Regions from separate parts of the Ruminococcus flavefaciens AE3010 genome, predicted to be linked through region 2. Evidence: predicted binding sites of a transcription regulator. Region 2 holds the regulator's gene; each other region holds the start of a gene.
What was found. The regulator HrcA, encoded in region 2, represses chaperone genes, less so after heat shock. The targets are predictions, from matches to a motif close to TGTTAGCACTCNNNNNNNNNGAGTGCTAACA.
Positions count from the first base shown of each region.

Region 1: the regulator HrcA is predicted to act here: its motif matches at 4,735-4,765, upstream of N774_RS0112675 (Hsp20/alpha crystallin family protein).
Region 3: the regulator HrcA is predicted to act here: its motif matches at 4,095-4,125, upstream of htpG (molecular chaperone HtpG).

Region 1 covers NZ_JAGT01000001.1:2,860,498-2,868,431, reverse strand. Annotated here, with positions in the region: gene N774_RS0112695 (hypothetical protein) at 1-580, opposite strand, end outside; gene N774_RS0112690 (hypothetical protein) at 603-989, opposite strand; gene iorA (indolepyruvate ferredoxin oxidoreductase subunit alpha) at 1,146-2,876, opposite strand; gene N774_RS0112680 (HAD family hydrolase) at 3,040-3,861, opposite strand; gene N774_RS0112675 (Hsp20/alpha crystallin family protein) at 4,155-4,580, opposite strand; gene N774_RS0112665 (GGDEF domain-containing protein) at 5,017-6,801, opposite strand; gene ybaK (Cys-tRNA(Pro) deacylase) at 6,842-7,318, opposite strand; gene N774_RS0112650 (epoxyqueuosine reductase QueH) at 7,659-7,934, opposite strand, start outside.
Region 2 covers NZ_JAGT01000001.1:2,333,356-2,341,289, forward strand. Annotated here, with positions in the region: gene N774_RS19975 (DUF805 domain-containing protein) at 1-351, shown strand, start outside; gene N774_RS0110220 (hypothetical protein) at 485-919, opposite strand; gene N774_RS0110225 (DUF6483 family protein) at 970-1,359, opposite strand; gene dnaJ (molecular chaperone DnaJ) at 1,427-2,575, opposite strand; gene dnaK (molecular chaperone DnaK) at 2,757-4,625, opposite strand; gene grpE (nucleotide exchange factor GrpE) at 4,826-5,380, opposite strand; gene hrcA (heat-inducible transcriptional repressor HrcA) at 5,397-6,440, opposite strand; THF riboswitch at 6,689-6,803, shown strand; gene N774_RS0110250 (folate family ECF transporter S component) at 6,872-7,444, shown strand; gene N774_RS0110255 (bifunctional folylpolyglutamate synthase/dihydrofolate synthase) at 7,441-7,934, shown strand, end outside.
Region 3 covers NZ_JAGT01000001.1:2,217,188-2,225,121, forward strand. Annotated here, with positions in the region: gene N774_RS0109650 (ABC transporter permease) at 1-35, opposite strand, end outside; gene rlmH (23S rRNA (pseudouridine(1915)-N(3))-methyltransferase RlmH) at 363-839, opposite strand; gene N774_RS0109660 (MBL fold metallo-hydrolase) at 836-1,621, opposite strand; gene cysS (cysteine--tRNA ligase) at 1,788-3,209, opposite strand; gene N774_RS0109670 (hypothetical protein) at 3,312-3,689, opposite strand; gene htpG (molecular chaperone HtpG) at 4,146-6,047, shown strand; gene N774_RS0109680 (hypothetical protein) at 6,213-6,452, opposite strand; gene N774_RS0109685 (CarD family transcriptional regulator) at 6,580-7,068, opposite strand; gene N774_RS0109690 (metal-dependent transcriptional regulator) at 7,264-7,650, opposite strand; gene pgsA (CDP-diacylglycerol--glycerol-3-phosphate 3-phosphatidyltransferase) at 7,670-7,934, opposite strand, start outside.

The DNA.
Region 1 (7,934 bases), 530 kb from region 2:
CCGAATAGCTTCCCGAAGCAGACCTGCTTTCTCCCAGAAGCGCCGATGTCAAGCTCTTCATTTTCAGGAGCGAATCCCTCATTTCATATACCCATGAGGAACGCACCGCAAAGAATATAGCCACAAGCATTACCACTATACATATGATGCCGCCTTTTCTCAGGTCAAAGCCGTTTCTGCGCGTACCTACGTAATACCCGAAGAATGTACCCGCAGCCAGCACTGTTCCGCATATGGAAGCGATAATGCCGAACCTTGCAAGGGTCATTATGAAGAAAAATCCGGGTATTGCTCCGATAATAGCACCCAATCCGCCCTTGACCAGCGTTACGAACTCAGTATCCGAGCTTTCGTGCTTGTCATACATAGCATAGAAATCAGGTGTAGGTCTGTATTCCTGAGAGGTATCTCTGTAGCCTGCGGTCTGCTGAGCTGTCCTTACAGCGTCGTTATGCATCTGCGCAGCAGTATTATGAGCCTGCAAAGCCTGATCCTGAGCAGTCTGAGCTGCCTGCCGCGCAATGTCATTCATATGACTGACATCATTTGCGCCGCCGATACCTGTCATAAAATCGTCCATTTTTCATATACTCCCAAAACATTCACGAAATGATATCAAGGTCGCCGTCCACAAATCCGATGGCAACGCCCTTGGCTTCCGTGAGAACGCCCGAATACTTGCCGTTCCTGAGGTAATCCTCTGCCATTTCCTTTATGAGCTCCTGTGCGTGGGTACGACCTGTGTCGTCCTCGTCGGAGGTATCCACCGTGAAGATATTCTCTCCGCAGCTCCACACCTCATCACAAGCCCATTCGCCCTCCTTGTCCTCGGGATCGAATGAATCTGCGGCGATTATCTGTACGCCGTAGATATGCTCCTCATCGGACTCCTCATAGAGGTTGAAGCAGAACGCCTTGGTCTCGGCAGGCATTTCATTGTTTTCGAGGATATCGTCCAGCCAGTGGGCGAACTCCTCGTATATACTCATCTGTAGCATGATTATTTCCTTTTCGGGACGTCGGGGATGCCGTCCCCTACATTTTTTCACGGGCGGCGGAACGCCGCCCCTACTTAGTTTTTAGTGATTAGTGCATAGTGCTTAGTTCTAAGCTCTACTCACTACTTTCTACTCTCTACTCACTAATTATTCGATTGCGCCTACCTTACACTGCTCCTGACATATGCCGCAGCCTACGCAGAGTGTGTGGTCAACTACTGCCTTGCCGTCGCGCATTGAGATAGCGGGACATCCCAGCTTCATGCACATCTTGCAGCCTACGCACTTGTCTGTGTTTACCTTTACAGGCGGATTGTGCTTAACATACTTGAGCAGAGCACATGGACGGCGTGAGATGATAACGGAAGCCTCGTCCGCAGCAAGCTCCTCCTTGATAGCAGCCTCTGTCTCGGCAAGCTTGTAAGGGTCTGTAACTCTTACTCTCTTGATACCAATAGCCTTGCAGAGCTCTTCAAGATTAACAGCCGCAGCAGGATCGCCCTTGAGGTTCTTGCCTGTTGTTGGGTTCTGCTGATGACCTGTCATGCCTGTGATAGAGTTATCCAGAATGATAACTGTGGAATTTGAATTATTGTAAGCGATATTCACAAGACCTGTCATGCCGCTGTGCATGAAGGTGGAATCGCCGATAACTGCAACGCTCTTGTGCTCGGACTCTGCTCCTCTTGCCTTGTTGAAGCCGTGGAGTCCTGAGATAGATGCTCCCATGCAGATAGTTGTATCGATTGCGTTGAGAGGTGCAGCAGCTCCGAGAGTGTAGCAGCCGATATCACCCGATACTGTTACGCCCAGCTTCTTCAGGCAGTAGAACAGACCTCTGTGTGGACATCCTGCACACATTACAGGAGGACGTACAGGGATATCGTCTTCAAGAGCCACGAACTCCTTCTTCTCGCCCAGAAGCTTCTCTGCGATAACGGACTGTGGGAGCTCTCCTATGTAGCCGAATATCTCCTTGCCCTTAACGTTGTTTACGCCGATGTTGCGGCAGTGCTCCTCGATAATGCCGTCAAGCTCCTCGATAACGTATACCTGCTCATACTTAGCAGCAAAGTCCTGAATGAGCTTTACAGGGAGAGGATTTACCATACCCAGTTTGAGTACGGAAGCCTTGTCGCCCAGAGCTTCCTTGACGTACTGATAAGCAGCGCCGTTTGTGATAACGCCGAACTCTGCCTTATCGGATATCTCAACTCTGTTGAGGGGAGTAGTCTCTGCGTACTCGATAAGCTTCTTTGTGCGCTCCTCAACGAATACGTGTCTGCCCTTTGCGTAAGCAGGCATCATAACGAACTTGCTTGGTGTCTTTTCGTAGTCCTTGAGAGGAAGATCGTTTCTGTCCTCCATTTCAACGATGCTCTGTGAGTGAGCAACTCTTGTGGACATTCTTACTATGAATGGTGCGTCAAACTGCTCTGAAAGCTCGAAAGCCAGCTTGACGAACTCCTTACATTCTGTGGAATCAGAGGGTTCAAGCATTGGAACCTTAGAAGCGATAGCGTGGTGGCGGCTGTCCTGCTCATTCTGAGAGGAATGCATGCCCTGATCGTCGGCAACTGCGATGACCATACCTGCATTTACGCCTGTGTATCCTGCTGTATAAAGTGGGTCTGCTGCAACGTTGAGACCAACGTGCTTCATGCCGCAGAAGCTTCTTGCGCCTGCGATAGAAGCTCCGAGAGCTGTCTCCATAGCGACTTTCTCGTTGGGAGCCCACTCTGCGTAGACCTCATCATATTTTGCAACTTCCTCTGTTATCTCAGTTGAGGGAGTACCCGGGTAGCTTGATACTACACGGCAGCCTGCTTCATATAAGCCTCTTGCGAAGGCTTCGTTTCCAAGCATTAATTTCTTCATCTTATATATTTTCCTTTCATGTTAAAGATTATCATATTTATCCAGCCATTAGCCTTTAGCTTTTAGCCATTAGGAAGCGGCTTCGCCGCTTATATAGGCGAACATTGTTCGCCGCCGTGCTGATTTTCATATTCGGGCGGATAATATCCGCCCCTACAAAAGGCTAACGGCTAATTTCATCATACAGCCACTTTGCAACGCCGTCCTCGGTATTTGTACCGATAACATAGTCCGCGGCAGCCTTTACCTCGTCCCTTGCGTTGCCTACAGCGACTTTTATATCAGCCTCTGCAAACAGGGGCAGGTCGTTGAGGTTATCGCCGAATGCCACCACCTCGTCAAAGCCGTACTCCTCGCGGAGATACCGCAGTCCGTTTGACTTTGAAGCCTTATGGGAGAAAAACTCCAGATACCACGAATCGTCGTATACATCAAGATAAAAGGCGTGATCTATGCCCTCTAACTTTTCGGCTTCCAGCTTAACGGGCAGAAGCTCCTCATACTTACCTCTTGTGGTAAAGTAAACGGTATACTCGTCCGCATAGTCTTCAAGGCGGCACTGTACAAAGGGCTTTTTGTACTCGTTCTTCCTGACCTCCGCAAAGCTCTGCATCACTCTGCTGGTGAGCTTTTCGTAATAGCAGGTCAGCGCACCGCTGTCTATGCGGTACATGAAGCATTCCACGCCGTGCCGCTTATATATGCGAAGAAGCTCCGCAGATACGGTCGGTTCGATGAATTCGCTTTTTATGTATCGTTCATGCTTTATATCGTAAATACTCACGCCGTTCATAAGGATACAGGGGACATTTATATCAAGCGCCGAGGTTATTGGTACTGCCGAATATATAGATCTTGCAGTCGCAAATGTAAAGTTCATTCCCTTTGCTGTCAGGGAATTGATGACCTCTGCTGTATGTGCCGTTATTTCGGGCTTGGGATCAAGCAAAGTACCGTCCAGATCGCTTATATAAAGCCTTTTCAAATTTAAAGGTCACCCCCATGAGCATTGCGTGGATATTCATAATAGTATTATAACATATTTAGCGAGAAAAGTGAAGATATTATTTTTTCTCAAAGATAGATTTGTACATTCCGACGGAATTCACCCCTTTTGCATGTTAATCCTGCATAAACGCCGCCCTCGGCGTTCCGTGTAGGGGCGGATATTATCCGCCCGAAATGTAGGGGACGACGTCCCTACTAATCACTAAAAATAGAGCCACGAAGAGTTATGGCTCTTCATGGCTCAGAATGTGTGTTATTTAGGCTTGCCGCTTACTTTATCTCAAGACGCTTGGCAACAGGAGCTTCGGGAGATTTTTTCGGGAGCTCAATAGTCAGGATACCGTTCTTGTACTCGGCACTGATGCCCTCTGTATCGATATCGCCGATGTCGAAGCTTCTCTTATACGAGCCGAAAGTACGCTCGCGGCGGATATAATTGCCCTTGTCGTCCTTTTCGTCGCTGTTTGTGCTGTGCTCAGCCGCAATGGTGAGCTGTGTTCCGCTGAGATCAAGCTTGATGTCCTCTTTCTCAAAGCCCGGGAGCTCCGATTCGAGAACGTACTTGTCGCCGTCATCACGGATATCGGTTTTGCAGTTGTTCAGCGGCATCTTACCGCCGAAGAAATTATTGTCAAAATCGTTGAATGCGTCCCACAGACCAAAGCCTGTGCCGCCGAAAGGTGTAAGTCCATACATAAATCATACCTCCAATTGATGATTTCATATTTATCCTATGCAGTTTTCCTCACAATATGCACTTTCCATCGGTATCGCTTCCTTTCGTTTCATTGTCTATATGATACAGCGGTTATTTGAAAGGAATATCAAGGTTTTGTGACAGCAAAATGAAAATTAGCACTCTCGGTGTGAGAGTGCTAATCACGCTTTTTTCTCTTTTTCTTTCCTCTGCCGCAGCCTGCATAGCAGCCTATGAGCAGAACTATGGCTGAAACAGCCGCCAAAGCTTCTTCCATAATAAATCCCCCTTATTACATATGAAAATGCCCGTACAAAAAATAGTATCTACTTATATAGTGTGTTCAGAAAGGCGTTTTGTTGCACTTTCGGAAAAACTTTGTATGAATAGCCAAAACATATGCCGCCGATTAGTGCATAACGCCTATAGTTTCTATCAGATGTATGCCTGCTTCTTCAGTATAGCTGAAATGACTCTGCCGATAATGGCGAAATAGTTCATGTCCGCCACAGACCACTTCTTGAAGCGCCCGATGTAGCAGAATGATATCATGCCCTTTATCATGCCGTCCTCGGTTATGAGGTACTGCACTGCGCCGCCGATATTCTGCGCCACCAGCTGTGCAAAGGCGTTATCGTCGCGCCCCTCCAGCTCATTGACATTATCGATAACAAAAACTCCGTCACCGCTGAACCTGTCAGTGTAGCCGTTTTCAAGGAGATACGCCGCGTTCTTTGAAGCCGCATTTCCGCAGCTGAGCATAAGTCCCATATCGCTGCCCGAGAAAACGCATATATCATCGAGCCCGAACTGAACTCTCACCTGCTCCAGCAGTACGGATATATCGGGTATCCTGCCAAGCACAAGGCTTTCCGCAAGTCCCCCCACAAAGCCCAGCTTCTCGGAAGCCTCACCTTTTCCGCTGAGGAAAGCTATCCTGTTGCTCATGTCCTTTTCAACGGGACCGTGCTTTACAACATCATAGATAACGTAGCGGTTCTGTCCCTTTTCCTGAGCGATATACAGAGCTTTATCCGCCTGCATGAACAGCTCGTCGTAGCTCCTGCTGTCAATGGGATAGGCGGAAACTCCCATAGAACAGGTAAGGCGGAACTTCTCAAACCTGTCTGCAAAGGAGAACTCGATATTTGTGCGTATGGCACGGAGGATACTGCGCAGGTCCTCCTCGTCCCTGACCTCTTCAAGAACTATAAGGAAACCGCCGCCGCTTATTCTGCCCGCAATACCGCGGGAGCCTATCTCGGTCTTGATTATACGCGCCACGGTGTATATGACCTCGTCGCCGAAAAGGTGTCCGTAGCCGTTGTTTATGTCGGTAAAATCGTCAATATCAAGGATAACAAGATGCACGCTGTGATGTGGCTCCGCAGCAAGTATCTCCTGCGCAAAGGAAGTTATGGCACGCTTGTTGAGAAGTCCCGAAAGTGAGTCCTTGTTGGCTTCAAGGGCGAGATTGACCTCCTTGCCCCTGCTTCGTGAGCCCACAACTGATATTATACCCGTCACCTTTCGGTTGTCGGGATCGTCGTAACGTGTAAGTCCGCGGAAAAGGCACATTTCCTTGGTCTTTCCCTCGGTCAGCACAGAGGTCTCCAGCTCATGGTCGAAGCGATATGCTCCGCTGTGGATATCCCTGCACAGAGCGTTGAAGGTCTCGATGTACCTTGTGAGGACATAGCCCTGATCTATGGCATTTTTTCTCCACTGCTCCAGCTCCTCGTCCACAAGGACTATCTCGCGGAAGCAGTCGAACATATATATACGTATCTTTTTCGTCTCAAAGCTGTACTCAAAAGCAAGGTCCGACACGAGGCTCAGCACATGGCGGTACTCCGAAAGCCTGCGCTGACGGCTGTAGGCAAGGGACTCCAGAGAGAATACGTCACTGAAATTCATACTGTACAGCGGCTCTCTGCCCTCGGACAGTACAAGTCTTACCGATACCAGTATCCAGCGGAAGTCGCCGCTGACGCCTTTCATGCGTATCACTGTCCTGCGGACGCAGCCCACGGAGGCGTTCTCCATGCAGTCAAGTATGCGGGAATAGTCCTCGTCGCTTATGGTACGCCTTATGGAGTATGTAACATCATTGCCGAAAAAAGCAAAAAAAGCTTCGTTGCCGCTCTGGGTGTGAAAGCTCCTGTCCACAACAGCTCTGCCAACGCTGTAAAGCTTTTCACTTAAAAAATCGCCGTTCATATTGCCGTCACCCTCTCTGACAGTTTTATACAGCTGTTTGTTACAGGATAATATCCTCGAATTTTCCGCGTATAGCCTTTACAAGCTCCTGCGGAGAAAGATGTATCTGTGTGCCTATGCGTCCGCCGCTTATGTAGAACATGGGGAGCTCCGCCGCGGTATTGTGTATCACCGTCATGAACTGCTTCTTCATGCCGATAGGAGTACAGCCGCCGCGGACATAGCCTGTTATCTTTGTGATATCCTTTACGTGGATAAGCTCCACGGACTTCTCCCCTACGCTTTTGGCAGCCTTTTTCATGTCAAGCTCCAGCGCAACGGGAATAAGGAAACAGTAATAGCTGCCGCTCCTGCCCTGCGCCACTAAGGTCTTGAAGGTCTCCTCCAATGGCTGTCCAAGCTTTTCGGCGGTGTGGATACCGTCGATGAACTCGTCACACTCGTAGGTCTGCACGGTGTACTCTATTTTGCTTTTATCAAGAAAACGCATAGCGTTGGTTTTAAGTTCCTTGCCCATTATTTCACCTTTTTCAACCCTTAGCCGTTAGCAAAAGGGCTTGTTTATAACATCGTACTTACGAAATTAAAACAGAAGCCGATAAATAATAACAGTAATATCAGCCATATACCAATAAAACTCAGATTTAGCCATTTCAGCTCGGTTTTTATTCCTTTTTCCTCTGCTTTTCTGATTTTTGCCTTGCGGCAGAGAAAAAATATCCCGAACCATATTATTGAGCAGCCGATAAAAAATATTATTAGTCTGATATAAGTATTATCCATCATTTCACCATATATTTACGGGCGGATATTATCCGCCCCTACACGGGACGTCGAGGACGCCGTCCCCTACACGGCTAACGGCTGACGGCTTTCTTGCTAAAAACGCAGCCGCAGTAGTTCTGCCTGTACAAATTATACTGCCTTGACAGCTCTATGGAATGCTTATAGCCCTCGTGCTTCTTGAAGTCCGAGAACAGATAGGGCACTCCCACCTCGCTATGCAGGCTGCCGCCGAACTCGTTGATGAATGTGCAGTCCTTATGAGGACTTATGGTAAGGGTAGTGGTGAAATAATCACAGCCCAACTCCCTCGCCTTTTCTCCTGCTTTCCGCAGACGGTAGCCTATGCA
Region 2 (7,934 bases):
TCTATGCTCAGAGCAGCCTTGGGAGAAGACGGCGAGGTCATCGGAACGATCCTCAGCGGAATCGAGTCCCTTGTATTCCTGATACCAAATTTCTCAGCACAGGTCAGAAGACTTCACGATATAGGCAGATCAGGCTGGTGGGCATTGGGTACAGTGTTCATAGCACTGGGTGCACTTGTATTAATGATATTCTCGGGAGCAATGGGCAGTCTGGAAGCATTTTTTGGATTTATGTGCTTCGCAATGCTGTTCCTGCTGGCATACTGTATTCTTATCATTGTATTTATGTGCCTGCCCAGTGACGGTCCCAACAAGTGGGGCTTACCTGCAAAGCCAAAGATGTATATGTAAAATAACCTCAATTATTATGGGACGCCTTGATTTGCAAGGCGTCCCATTTTCTGTGCCGTAAGCGATATACGATCATCGCCCTTATTTATAGTAAGCGAGTTTGCGAGCGGCAAGAGGGCGCGGGCTCCGCGCTTTACAGATACGCCCTGACGTCGGTGCAGAGCCTGTCCTCAGCCTTGATGATACGCTTGGCGATGTCCTTGGAGCGCTCATCGGCAGCCTGATACTTATTGAGATAGCGGCTCAGGGACTTCACCCCCATATTGCAGCCGTCAGTGATAAGATCGGCAACAGTGCTGTCGGACTCGTTCATTTTCAGCTTCACATTGGTCTTTACCCACGACATGCCCTTAGCCATAGCCGCAGGCTCCTTGCCCTCGTCGCGGTACTCCCCGAGAAGCCCCTGCAGGTCTGCTTTCAGCCCGTCGTGCTCCTCAGAGCTGTCCTGCAATACCCTTTTCAGGTCGTGGCTGCTGACGTAATCAAGCACGTCCCCGATAGAGGATATGCCCATTTTAACGCCTGCGTCGCACTCCCTCAGCAGCTTTATAGTGTCCTGTTCGACCATAAAAACACCTCCCTTTGCGGATATTATGTCCGCTCGGGGAGGTTTTATACTTATTTATCATCATCTTTCCCGAAATAAAGCTCCGTCATCTGCTCAACGCCGAACTTCTCGGCAAAGTGCTGAAAGTCCTCTCTTGCCTTTCCGAAGCTGTAGCCGTTTTTGATAAAATATTCCTCGTCCATATCGCTGAGCTGCGCGTAGAACTCCAGACCTATCATAAGGTTTTCCTTGGTATTGCTGTCGGAAAGCCTGTCCAGCTCTCCGACGGCTTTCTCGGGCTCGCCGCTGCGCATGGTTTCCACAAGGGCGAACGCCTTCTGCCTTTCCACCTCTTGGAGCATATAGAACGCCTGCTCCACATTATCGGCGCCGAATAATACCTTTGCGATAACAGCAGTTATCTCCTTTATCTGCCGCATGATGAAATCCTGTTCAAACATAAAGAGCCTCCTTTCGGTAAAAAAAATCAGACCTGCCGCTTATGGCACGACAGGTCTGTATCCTTTGTCAAAAATCCAGTTTTGAGCGGAGCTTCTCGAAGAAGCTCTGGCGCTTAGCGTAGTTCTTGTCGGTAAGGGACTCCTCGAACTGCTTCAGCAGGTCTTTCTGCTTCTTGGACAGGTTCTTGGGAACTTCAACATATATCTTCACGTACTGGTTGCCGCGGTCTGTGCGGTGGAGACGTGTAACGCCCTTGCCCTTGAGACGGAAGATAGTACCTGTCTGAGTACCCTCGCCAATGGTATATTTAACATCGCCGTCGATAGTGGGCACGGTTATCTCCGCGCCGAGAACGGCTTCCATATAAGTAACAGGGATATCGCAGTATATGTCGTAGCCCTCACGTCTGAAAATGGGGTGTGACTTTACATTGATGCCAACGAGAAGATCACCGTTGGGACCGCCGTTTACGCCGCAGTCGCCCTGACCGCCTACGCGGAGTGTCTGTCCGTCGTCGATACCTGCGGGGATATCAATGGAAACATTCTTCTGAACTCTGATACGGCCTACGCCGCGGCACTTGCTGCAGGGGCTCTTGATTATCTTGCCCTTTCCGCCGCAGTGCGGACATGGCTTAGTCGAGGATATAGCGCCGAACGGAGTACGCTGTGTAGCCTTTATGGTACCTCTGCCCTGACAGTCGGGACAGATATCGGGCTGTGTACCGGGTTCTGCGCCCGAGCCCTTACAGTTCTCGCATACACACATACGGTTTACCTTGATGTCCTGCTTTTTGCCTGTGCATGCTTCCATAAAGGTGATAGACACAGTATCCTGTATATCCGCACCTCTTCTGGGAGCATTGGCGTTGGAGCGCTTTGAGCCGCCGCCGAAGCCGAAGCCGCCGAAGATACTGCCGAGGATATCGTCCATATCCGCAAAGCCGCCGAAGCCGTCCATGCCGCCTGCACCGCCGCCGTAGCTGGGGTCAACGCCTGCATGACCGAACTGGTCGTAGCGGGCACGCTTTTCGGGGTCTGAGAGGACCTCGTTAGCCTCGTTTATCTCCTGAAACTTCTCCACGTATGACGGGTCGTCGGGGTGAAGATCAGGGTGGTTTTCTCTTGCCTTTTTACGGAAGGCTTTTTTTATCTCGTCCTCGGAAGCACCTTTCTGCAACCCGAGTACTTCATAATAATCTCTTTTTTCAGCCATAGATAACTCCATTCTGCCATTGTAGGAGCAATGACAATGTTGTAGGGGCGGATATTATCCGCCCATGCCCTTTGAGGCAGGTTGCGGGCGGCTGATAGCCGCCCCTACAAAAGTTAGCAGTAAATACACCTTTAGGGCGAAGTAGTTCTCCGCCCTTTTTATGGTGTTATATTTCAGTTCATCAAACCTCTGTGAAGTCTGCGTCAACTACTCCGTCGTCGTTACCGCCCTGAGCGCCTGCGTCAGCAGCACCGCCCATGTTAGCGAACTGTGAAGGATCAATACCCTGTGCGCCTGCTGCACCGTTAGGAGCTGCCTGCTGGTAGATCTTAGCAGAGAGGTCATAGAATGCCTTCTGGAGTTCTTCCTTGAGGGACTTGATCTCGGAATCGTTGTTAGCCTCGATAGCAGACTTGAGTGCTGTGCACTTAGCCTCGATATTGGACTTCTCGTCAGCGGATACCTTGTCGCCGAAGTCTGCAAGAGCCTTTTCGCACTGGAATACAAGGTTCTCAGCCTCGTTCTTGTTGTCAACAGCCTCACGGCGCTTCTTATCCTCAGCAGCGTACTGCTCAGCTTCCTTGACAGCCTTGTCGATGTCGTCCTTGGACATGTTTGTGGAAGAAGTGATAGTGATGTTCTGCTCCTTGCCTGTGCCCATATCCTTAGCGGATACGTGAACGATACCGTTCTGGTCGATATCGAATGTTACTTCGATCTGAGGGATTCCTCTTGGAGCAGGAGCGATACCGTCGAGACGGAAAGTACCCAGCTGCTTGTTGTCGCGTGCGAACTCACGCTCACCCTGAAGTACATTGATATCAACAGCAGGCTGATTGTCAGCGTATGTTGAGAACACCTGCGACTTCTTTGTAGGGATAGTTGTATTTCTTTCGATCATTCTTGTGCAAACGCCGCCTGCTGTCTCGATACCAAGTGAAAGCGGAGTTACATCGAGGAGGAGGAGACCGTTCTTAACGTCGCCGCCGAGAACGCCGCCCTGATATGCAGCACCGAGAGCTACGCACTCGTCAGGGTTGATGCCCTTGAACGGCTCCTTGCCGATGAGCTTCTTAACAGCTTCCTGTACAGCAGGGATTCTTGAAGAACCACCCACCATGAGCACCTTGTTGATCTCTGAGATGTTGAGACCGCTGTCGCTGAGAGCCTGTCTTACAGGTCCCATTGTTGCCTCAACCAGATCGGCTGTGAGCTCGTTGAACTTAGCCTGTGTAAGTGTAAGGTCGAGGTGCTTAGGTGTGCCCGAAGCGTCAACTGTGATGAACGGGATATTGATATTTGATGTTGTTGTAGATGAAAGCTCTATCTTGGACTTTTCAGCAGCGTCCTTGAGTCTCTGAGCAGCCATCTTGTCAGCTGAAAGGTCGATGCCCTCAGTCTTCTTGAACTCATCAACGATCCAGTTGATGATACGCTGGTCGAAGTCGTCACCGCCGAGACGGTTGTTGCCTGCTGTAGCAAGTACCTGCTGAACGTCCTCGCCCATTTCGATGATAGATACATCGAAGGTACCGCCGCCCAGGTCGTAAACCATTACGGTCTGCTCCTCTTCCTTGTCGATACCGTAGGAAAGAGCAGCTGCTGTAGGCTCGTTGATGATACGCTTAACGGTAAGACCTGCGATCTGACCTGCGTCCTTAGTAGCCTGTCTCTGTGAATCTGTGAAGTAAGCAGGAACTGTGATAACTGCCTCTGTTACAGGCTCGCCGAGGTAAGCCTCTGCGTCAGCCTTGAGCTTCTGGAGTATCATAGCTGAGATCTCCTGAGGAGTGTAATTCTTGCCGTCGATAGAAACTTTATAATCAGAACCCATGTGTCTCTTGATAGAAGAAACTGTTCTGTCGTGGTTTGTGATAGCCTGTCTCTTAGCCACCTGACCTACGAGACGCTCGCCGTTGTTTGTGAAAGCAACAACGGAAGGAGTTGTTCTTGCACCCTCGCTGTTGGGGATAACTACAGCGTTACCACCCTCCATAACAGCTACGCAAGAGTTAGTTGTACCAAGATCGATACCAATAATTTTTCCCATAATATATTCCTCCTATTATATAAGCCATCAGCCGTCAGCCTTTAGCCTTTAGCCAATGGTGTCCGCATTGCGGACATATTTGAATGTTCTTATTGATGTTTTTCTCGGAACGCCGAGTGACGCCCTGCTGTGCAGGGAGATGTCCGCAGGACAGAGGGTACGTGCAGCTGTTAGCTGCGGCGTTCCCTACAAGCTAATGGCTAAACAGCCACTGCCACCATAGCAGGTCTTACAAGCTTGTCGCCGAGCATATAGCCCTTCTGGAACACCTGACAAACATAATTGCTTGCGTAATCGGTCCCGTCAAGCTGCTGTATGGCGTTGTGAACGTTGGGGTCGAATTCCGCCCCGAGAGCTTCTATCTCGGTAACGTTCATCTGTGTAAGGAAATTCTTGAACTGATTGTATATCATGCTCATGCCATTCTTGAAGTTCTCGTCTGCACATTCAGCTTCAAGTGATCTCTCAAAGCTGTCCAGCACGGGGAGAAGCTTCTCAACGCACTGTACGGAAGCGTTCTGATACGTCTCCGTCTTTTCCTTGGCTGTTCTCTTGCGGTAGTTGTCGTACTCCGCGAATAACCTCAGGTACTTGTCGTTTGCCTCTGCAAGAGCGTCCTCCATATCCGCGAACTGTGCGGCGGAGTCGTTGTACTCGCTGGCTGCGTCAGCCTCGTCGAGGGCATCGGCGTTTTCATCTGTCTCCTCGGGGATATCCTCCTCAAGGAGCTCCGTGTCCTTCTCGTTTTCTTCCATCGGTCATTGCTCCTTTCTATGGCTCCTGTGTGTCTGACGGAGCATTTATAATGTCATCGTCGCCGTCCATGAGAGCAGATATCTTCTGCGTCAGGTACTCGACGTAAGGGATTATCTTTTTGTAGTCCACTCTCATGGGACCTATGACGCCCAGAGAGCCTGCCTCCTTGCCGCCTTTGCGGTACTTGGAGACTATCAGGCTTGAATTGCCTATTGCGAAGCTGTCGTTTTCAGAGCTGAACTTTACCTGTATGCCGCTGAATGCATTTTCAAGGAGCTCCGAAAGACCGTCCTTGTGTTCGATGAATCTTACGACTTCCATTTTGTCAAGCTCCTCGCAGGACAGAAGCTTTTCGCTTCCGCTGACGGTGAGCTCCTGCTGGCGCAGGTCCTCGGAGAGCTCGCATATTCCCTTGACAAGGGGCGAAAGGGACACCATGTAGGCGCTTACTGCCGCCACCATTTTGTCGAACATTTCCTCAGAGAGATCGTCTACGGAGACGCCGCTGAGGTTCTCTTCTATATAATGTGTAAAGAAATCAAGCTGTTCGTGGCTGAGGTCGAATTCCAGTCTGCAAGCCTTGTTTTTAATGCTTCCGTTTGAGGTTATGAGGAGTATGACATACAGGCGCTTGCCCGTAGGTATCACCTCTACCTTTGATATTACCGAAAATCTCGGAACAGCGTTAGTGACTACTGCGGCACAGTGAGTTATCTCGGTGAGAGCAGTAGCTGCGTTCTGTACAAGGAGCTCCTCGGGAGTATCCTTATCGCCCAGCATTTCGTCCAGCATGCGCTTTTCCTCATCGGGAAGATCGTGCGGTGTCATGAGCTCGTCGATGTACAGCCTGTAGCCCTTGAAGGTGGGAACTCGTCCTGCCGAGGTATGGGGCTGCTCCAGATAGCCCATCTGTTCGAGAGCTGCCATATCATTTCTGATAGTAGCAGAGGAAACATTGATATTTTCAAGCTTCGAGATCGATTTCGAGCCGACGGGTTCGCCCGTTCTGACATATTCGTCAACCACAGCAGCAAGTATTCTGAGCTTTCTGTCGTCCACGATACTCACTCCCTTCAATCTCGTTAGCACTCTAACTCTTTGAGTGCTAACTATAATTTATCACTATTATGGCGATTTGTCAAGGGCTTTATACATTTTCAGCTTTTTGACCTATTTTTACCACCTGCTTATGTGCATTTAGAGCAAATTGACAAAGAGTATAAACCCGCCTTTTTTCGTGTGTTATTCTATTGACAAACGCTCATAACTGCTGTATAATGTAAGTGCAGTAAGGAACTGCAATATTTTGAAGAGTAAGAATACGTGCGTTACACCCTGCGGTGTTCCAGTGTTGACTGAACGGGGAGTTGTCAGTCAAACGAAAAGCTTAGGCTTACGGTTCGTATTTTGCATCCCGCTTCATAGGACAATATAAAAGAGACTATGCCTTCTTTTCTTGTCGTATGAGTGAGGAAAAGGAGGATTTTTTTATGGCTGTAAACAACAAAGGCGCTGCAATAAAGTCAGATATCAGACTTTTCGGCAGCACAAGGATCCTGATCGTTGCCGCACTTCTTGTGGCAATGAGCATCGTGCTTGGTAAATTCGGTGCTATCAATATCGGAAACAGTATCCGTATAGGCTTCGGCGGTATGCCAATACAAATGGCAGGTATATTCTTCGGACCTGTTATCGGCGCAGTCGTGGGACTTGTTGCCGATGTAGCGGGCTGTATCCTCAAGGGATACTCCATAAATCCCATAATCACACTGGGCTCTACATGTATCGGTCTTGTGTCGGGACTTATGTTCCACTACGCTCTCAAACCAATGAAGAAGGTGCTTCTGCCCAAGATAGCTATATCTACAGTTGCCGCTCACGCTGTGGGCTCAATGCTCATAACCTCTATCGGTCTTTACGCTTACTATCACACACCCTTTGAGACGCTGATACTCCGCGTGCCGATCTACCTTATAACAGCAGCTGTCGAGACAGCTGTCATCTACCTCATGCTCAAAAACAAGGCGTTCTCGTCGGAGCTTGACAAGGTAAGAAGAAAATGAACTACACCGAAGCACTTGGCTATATGAAAAAGGCTGCCGAGCGCGGCAGCGTACTGGGATTATCCCGTATAACAGAGCTTCTCCGCCGCATGGGCGACCCCCAGGACAAAGTAAAGACTGTCCATATCGCAGGCACAAACGGCAAGGGCTCTTTCGGAGCCATGCTCACATCGGTACTGAAAAGCGCAGGCTATACAGTTGGAGGCTTCTCCTCGCCAGCCATAACCAAGGTCACGGACAGCTTCCGCATAAACGGCGAGGAGATATCCGAGCAGGACTTTGCCGACCTTATAGGCGGTATAGCTCCCATATGCGAGAGCATGGACGAAAAGCCCACCGAGTTTGAAGTCCTTACCGTGGCGGCTTTTCAGCTTTTCGCGGACAGGGGCTGCGATATGGCACTTGTTGAGTGCGGAATGGGCGGCGACCTTGATTCCACCAATGTTATAAAAGCTCCCGTACTGTCGGTAATAACCAATGTCCAGAAGGA
Region 3 (7,934 bases), 120 kb from region 2:
TGTCTGTATGCATACAGCTCTTTTATCGTACTCATTTATTGCTCCTTGAAGCGCTCAGACAGGCGTTTTCCGCCGAATGAGCATAAAATTCCATAGTATCTTTTAATTATATCACAAGGGCTCTGTACTGTCAAGTACAATGCTGCCCGTTCTCCCATATAAAGCGAAAATCCAAACAAAATGGAGAATTGAGAATTAAAAATTGAGAATGAATGTATCCGCTGCGCGGATATATTGAAATACTGTACTCGGCAACATAATAGAATCGACTTTTCGATCTGTGTCAGACAGGGCACGTAACAATTCTCCATTCTCAATTCTGAATTCTCAATTGAAAAAGGGCAGCCTTGCTGCCCTTTTGACTATTTATGGTATTTTCCGCCCTCTGCTATCTGGAATGCGCGGTATATCTGCTCCAGCAGCATTACTCTCGCCAGCTGGTGTGGAAAGGTCATCTTGGACATTGAGAGCTTCAATGCGCCCATTGCCTTTATCTCGTCGTCAAGTCCGAATGAGCTGCCGATCATGAATGTGACCGTACTCTGTCCGCCTACGCCTGCGGAGACTATCTTCTCCGACAGCTCGGGACTTGTAAGCTGCTTTCCCTCGATACACATAGGCACTATCATGCCCTTTGCATAGCGCTTTATCTGCTCAGCTTCCTTTTTGAGAGCGGCAGATATCTCCTTATCCGAGGGGTTATCGCTGAGTCGGCACTCGTCAAGCTCATGGAGCTCAAAATTGCAGTACCTCCCCAGTCTCTTTATATACTCGGCACAGGCGCTGCGGAGATATTCCTCTTTCAGCTTGCCTATGACTATAAGGTTTATATTCATCAGAAAATAACAGCTCCTCCCCTTGTTTCCACAGGAGCTACGCCCAGAAGGTAGTCCCTGCCCCTTGCAAAGCGTTCAAGGCTCCGCTGCACGGTGCTGTCCGCGATATTGGGACGGTTGTTGTCCTGACTGAGATGTCCCAGCAGGAAATGGGTAGTCCCCCGCTCAATGAGCTTTCCCACCTGCACGGCGCAGTCGTCGTTGGAGAGATGACCGTTCTGTGAGAGTATGCGCTCCTTTAAGTACAGCGGGTAGGGTCCCGTGCGCAGCATATAGTCGTCGTAGTTTGCTTCGATAAGCACCATGCGGCAGCCGTTTAAGGCTTCGTCCACCTCGGGAGTAACGTGTCCAAGGTCCGTGCATATGGCGCAGTACTTATCGTCCGAGGTATGTATGCGGTAGCCGCAGCTCTGTATAGCGTCGTGGGGCGTATTGAAGCAGCTCACCTCACTGCCGCCGCAGCTTATAGACTTGCCCGTCATGTCGATAACAGGTGAATTAACTGCTATCCTGTTGGTATCGCAAAGCCGCTGCAGGGTGCGCTTCTGACCGTAAACGGGCATTCCCGTTTTCTTGGTCAGCATTGCAAGTCCTGCAACGTGGTCGGAGTGCTCATGGGTAATGAATACTCCCTGTACTGCACTCAAGGGAATGTGGTTGACTTCAAGAGCTTCGCTGAGCCGCTTGAAGCTTACTCCGCAGTCTATGAGTATGCCGCCCTTTTCTGTTCCGATAAAGGTGGAATTGCCCTTGCTGGAGCTGAAAAGGGGATAAAGTCTTGCCATTGGATATTCTCCGTTCTTTTTTGAACATTATTATGCGCATAAGCGCTAAACTGATAGTTGAGAGTTTAGAATCAAGAGTTGAAAGTTGTGGTGTTGCCTTCGGCGACATTATTATATAACGTGAGCGGAACGAACACGTTGACTCTCAACTCTCCACTTTCAACTCTCAACTTATTTTATTGATCTCCGTGCCCTGTCTTGTTTCCTTGACCTCGTAGCCCAGAGCTGCTATCTTGTCGCGGAGCTCATCTGCAAGGGCAAAGTTCTTGTCCTTACGTGCAGCCTTGCGCTGTTCAACAAGCTCAAGCACCTCGGCAGGTATATCAGCAGAAGCCGAACCCGCATTGTCTGCAAGCTCCTTGGCGTTTGCAATAAGGTCAAGTCCCAGTACCTTGTCGAACTCTGTGATAAGAGCCAGCTTTGTAGCCGCATTTGCCTTTGATTTCAGCACGTCGTATATAACTGTGATACCCATAGCGGTATTGATATCATTGTCAAGAGCGTCCCTGAAATCCTTCATGAGACGGTCGTACTCAGCCTTGTCAATGTCGCCGCCGCTATCCTTAGTAAGAGGAGCTATCTTCTCAATGAGCTTGTTGTAAGCTGTCTTAGCGTTGTCAAGGTTATCCCATGAGAACACCAGTGACTTCCTGTAGTGCGACTGCAAGCAGAAGAAGCGGTATATCACAGGCTTGTAGCCCTTTTCTTCAAGGAGGGATACCGTCAGGAACTCGCCCTTGCTCTTGCTCATCTTGCCGCTGTTTGTATTGAGGTGGAGCACATGGAACCAGTAGTTGCACCACTTGTGTCCGAGGTAAGCCTCAGACTGGGCTATCTCGTTGGTGTGGTGAGGGAAAGCGTTGTCGATACCGCCGCAGTGGATATCAAGGTACTCGCCGTTGTTCTTCATGCTTATGCATGAGCACTCGATGTGCCAGCCCGGGTAGCCGATACCCCACGGACTGTCCCATTTAAGCTCCTGATCGTCGAATTTGGACTTGGTGAACCAGAGCACGAAATCAGCCTTGTTGCGCTTGTTCTCGTCAGCCTCAACGCCCTCACGAACGCCTACTGCAAGGTCTTCCTCGTTGAAATCGTTGAAAACATAGTATTTATCAAGCTTTGATGTGTCGAAATAGATGTTGCCGCCTGCTTCATAAGCGTAGCCATTGTCCATGAGAACGCTGATAACGCGTATAAACTCGTCGATATAAGTAGTTGCGGGAACTACTGTATCGGGCTTTTTGATGTTGAGCTTCTTGCAGTCCTCAAAGAAAGCGTCTGTGTAGAACTTTGCGATCTCCATGACAGTCTTGTGCTCGCGCTTTGCGCCCTTGAGCATCTTGTCGTCACCTGTGTCGCCGTCGCTGGTAAGGTGTCCCACGTCGGTGATGTTCATAACGCGGTTAACGTCATAGCCTGTGAAACGCAGGTACTTTTCGAGGATATCCTCCATGATGTAGCTTCTCAGGTTGCCTATGTGAGCAAAGTGATACACGGTAGGTCCGCAGGTGTACATATTTACCTTACCCTCAGCGTGAGGCACGAATTCTTCCTTTTTATGGGATAATGAATTGTATAACTGCATTGTATTTCCTCCAAAATATATTTTTGCAGGGACGCACAGTGTGCGTCCGCCAGTTTATTTATATTTATCGGGCGCACACTGTGCGCCCTTACAAGCTAACGACTAAAACGCCCATATTTCAGGCGGTGGGTTCTTTATCTTCAGCTTTGAGAAATACCCGAACATTACCAGAAACTCGGGCAGCACACGCAGTCCGTCACGGTAATAAGCGTCTATGCGCTTGCTGTCATCAGCTATGCCTTTATAGTTTCGCGGACATGAGAATGTCCACTCGGCAGTCAGGCTGTTGAAGCTGAGCCTGAAAAAGCCGGCGGGACTGTACTCGTCAAAGGCTTCAAGCAGGGCTATATGATCGCCTACAGTATCTGCAGCGCCTACATAAGCTGTGCTTCCGTCAAGGCTTACCGCCGCAAGAAAACTGCTGTCGGCTGTTACCGCCTCATTGACCGCCGCGTCCGAGGGATACCTAATTATATTCATCTGAGCCTCCTTACAATAACAAAAGCCCCCGAGGGTATACCTCGGAGGCGCAAATGCTCGTTTCCACTCCGTCTTGAACTCGTCTTATCCTTAACGCGGACGATACGCCGTCAGATACACACGCTTCCGCGCTTCCCTGCCGAAGCTGACAGCCGCACTTCACTTCTCCCGACTATGTGCTCACACCGACTGCACACTCTCTGCAAGTCCGCAAAAAAGCTACTCTGACTGCTACGCCTTTTTAGTGATTAGTTATTAGTGCTTAGTGATTAGTATAATCCAAGCTCTAAAAACTATTATATACTAAAAGAATAGTATTTGTCAAGATGAATCTAAAGCAAATATGAACAAATTGTAAACATTTCTCCCTGCCCTTGACTTTGCACCTGCAAAAGATTATACTTTATTTAGCACTCTAAGATACAGAGTGCTAATTCTATGACGGAGATGTTATAAATGGAAACCAAACAGTTCAAAGCAGAGTCCAAAAGACTTCTTGATATGATGATCCACTCGATCTATACTCATAAGGAGATCTTCCTCCGCGAGCTTATCTCCAACGCAAGCGACGCTATCGATAAGCTGTATTTCAAATCACTCACCGACGACAAGGTCGGTCTCAATAAAGACGACTTCGCAATATGGATATCCGCTGACAAGGACAGCCGCACCCTCAAGATCACCGATAACGGTATCGGCATGACAGAGGAGGAGCTTGAAAACAACCTTGGTACTATCGCAAACAGCGGCTCATTCAAGTTCAAGAACGAGAACAAGCTTGAAGAGGACAACCAGATAATCGGACAGTTCGGCGTAGGCTTCTACTCCGCATTCATGGTAGCTAAGAAAGTAACCGTTATCTCAAAGGCTTACGGCAGCGATAAGGCTTATCAGTGGGAGTCCGAGGGCGTTGACGGCTACACTATCACAGAAGCCGACAAGAAGAGCACAGGCACCGAGATAATCCTGGAAATGCTTGACGATACCGACGACGAGAACTACGGCGAGTTCCTCGACCAGTACAGGATAAAGTCTCTGGTAAGCAAATACTCCGACTATATCCGCTTCCCTATCAAAATGGAAGTATCCCACAGCCGTCCCAAGGAGCAGACAGAGGAGGAAAAGGAAGCAAAGAAGCCCCTTGAATATGAGGATTTCATTGAAGTTGAGACCCTCAACAGCATGACTCCACTCTGGAAGAAGAACAAGAACGAGCTCAAGGAGGAGGACTACAAGCACTTCTACACCGAGAAGTTCTTCGACTACAACGAGCCCCTTAAATACTCACACATCAGCAACGAGATGCCCGCATACAATGCCCTGCTCTATATCCCGTCAAAGGCTCCCTTTGACTACTACTCAAAGGAGTACGAAAAGGGCTTGCAGCTCTACTCAAACGGCGTTCTCATCATGGACAAGTGCGCAGATCTGCTCCCTGACTATTTCAGCTTCGTAAAGGGACTTGTTGACAGTGAAGACCTGTCCCTGAATATCTCCCGTGAGATGCTCCAGCACGACAGACAGCTGAAAGTCATCGCAAAGAGCATCGAAAAGACTATCAGCAACGAGCTGAAGAAAATGCTCAAAAACGAGCGTGAGAAGTACGAGGAGTTCTGGAAGGCATTCGGCTTACAGCTGAAATACGGCGTATACAGCGACTTCGGCATGAACAAGGACAAGCTTCAGGATCTGCTCATGTTCACGTCTTCAAACGAGCAGAAGCTGGTAACTCTTGACGAGTACGTTACAGGCATGCGCGAGGATCAGAAGTACATCTACTATGCAACAGGCGAGAGCGCAGCCCGTATCGAGCAGCTGCCCCAGACAGAGCTTGTCAAGGACAACGGCTTCGAGATTCTCTACCTCACAGACAATATCGACGAATTTGCATTAAAGGCTCTCATGCAGTACAAGGACAAGGAATTCAAGTCCGTATCTGCTGACGACCTGGGGCTTGAAACTCCCGAGAAGAAAGAGGAGCTCAAAGCCAAGGAGGAGGAGAGTGCTGACCTGCTCAAGGATATGCAGGAAGCTCTTGGCGGCAAGGTAACAAAGGTGGCTCTCTCACAGAGACTGAAATCCCACCCTGTATGCCTTACCAGCGAGGGCGAGATATCCCTTGAAATGGAGAAGGTGCTCAACTCCATGCCTACCGACCAGAAGATACACGCACAGCGGGTTCTGGAGCTCAATCCCGACCATGAGATATTCGGCAAGCTGAAAGCTCTCAGCGAGAGCGGCGACAAGGACAAGCTTGGCAAGTACGCAAAGCTGCTCTACGATCAGGCGCTCCTTATCGAGGGCATGAGCATAGAAGACCCTGTTGCATTCTCAAATCTTATCTGCGAGCTTATGTAAGCGCGGAGCCCGCGCTGCCTTGCCACGTTGTCGCTCATAAACTCGCTCACTATCATCAAAACTGTTACCTGTACATCGCTTACGGTGGTATTACTATTTAAAAGCTGTTATCTGAATATGGTTCAGACACAAAACAGAGGGTGGAATTTTCCGCCCTCTGTTTTTTTAGTCGAGATATGAGCCTACAGGCGCAGTATTATACTGCTTGATTATCTTTATGATGACCGAGCCGTCTGCCTGTTCGTTTTCCTCAACGATCTTGTATTTTGTTTTTGTCCTTTCAAGTGATGCCTTGTACTTTTCAATCTCCTCTCTGACAAGTCTCACGGCATAATCCCGTGTAGTCTCCTCTTTCAGCAGAAAATGCAGCGTCTGACAGATACATGCTTCTTTGATCCTTTTCATTTTGAAATACCTCCGTTAAAAAAATAAACGAGCAGCAATAACCGGACTTACGCAGATATTGCTACTCGTTATGTATTAATTTTATCATGTTTTTTGGATTTTTTCAAATTGTGTTTTTGCACAAAGTTTATGCTATATGCTCCTCTATATAATCGACGACTGCGCTCCTGTCTATGTCAAGAGCATAGGCAAATTCCTCAAAGAGCATATTCTCCGCAATGCTCAGATACTGCTCATCGGAAGAGCGAAGCTTTTTCTTATCGGCTGAAAGCTCCTTGCGCTTGAGATACAGCGTTTTTATCAGCCTGATCATCTCTTTCTTGTCGCCGTACCTGATAATGCGGCTGTATTCCTCCTTGCGGCTGTTATCATTCTCTATCCATATCAGTCCCTCGGCGTTCATGTGGGCGATAAGGGCGTCCACCTCGGCTTTTGAGCATACACTTTTAAGTATATCTTCGTTGTCGGTAGGCACATAGAATGTATTTTTGTCCGAAATGATATGTTTAAGGACGTAATATTCCTTAGTTTCACCTGTAAAATCACGCTTTTCTATTGAGCTTATCTTACATATGCCATATGCTCCGTACATCACAGCATCGCCTATGTTATACATAAATATCACCTCACAAAAAATAAAACGTGGAGCAAGTAACTGGACTTACGCAGAAATTGCTACACGTTCTTTATTTTATTATAGCACCTTTTCAAGCAGAATGCAAAGGCAGTTTTGCACAAATATCAGCCATTCGGCTGTACATTTTCATAGTTCTGCCTGCAAAAAAACGGTACACTCTCGTGTACCGTTTTTTTATTTATCCTGCTTTTTTACAGTGCGCTTTACTATTTTTTTCAGTCTCGCGCAGGTATCCTGCGGGAAATCCGTTATGAACATCAGCGCCTGTTCGTGAGCCTGCTCCTTGGGAAGCTTCAGGAACCTGTGGAAAAATGTGTATATCTCATCGAATGAGGAGAACAGCTCCTCCACAGCCTCTTCTCCCTCGGGAGTAAGCACTACGCTGTTGCAGAAATCCTCATACACAAGTCCCGAATTTGCCAGACAGCGCAGCATTTTGCTTACGCTTGGACGTGAAACTCCCAGATGACGGGATATATTCACGCAGCGCACCTGCCCGCCTTTTTCGGATAGCTCTTTTATTGCTGCCAGATAACGTATCTGCCCTGCACAGTGTTGCATTTTACGCTCCTTTCGCGTATCACTTATCGGAATCTATGAGATGCCAGTAGCCTTTGAGGTATACTCCGCCCGAGATCACGGTGAGTATAGTCGATATCCATACAAGCACCGGCACGAGGATATTGTCCACGGCGTTTCTGAACTCCGTGGGAAAGCCAAGACCGAGATCAAAGCAAAGACAAAGCCAGAACAGTATTGCTATGATAGCTACCATAGTAAAAGCTGTTTTAAGCTTGCCCCATATGCCCGCGGCTACGACAACGCCGCTGTTTGCGGCAAGAAGC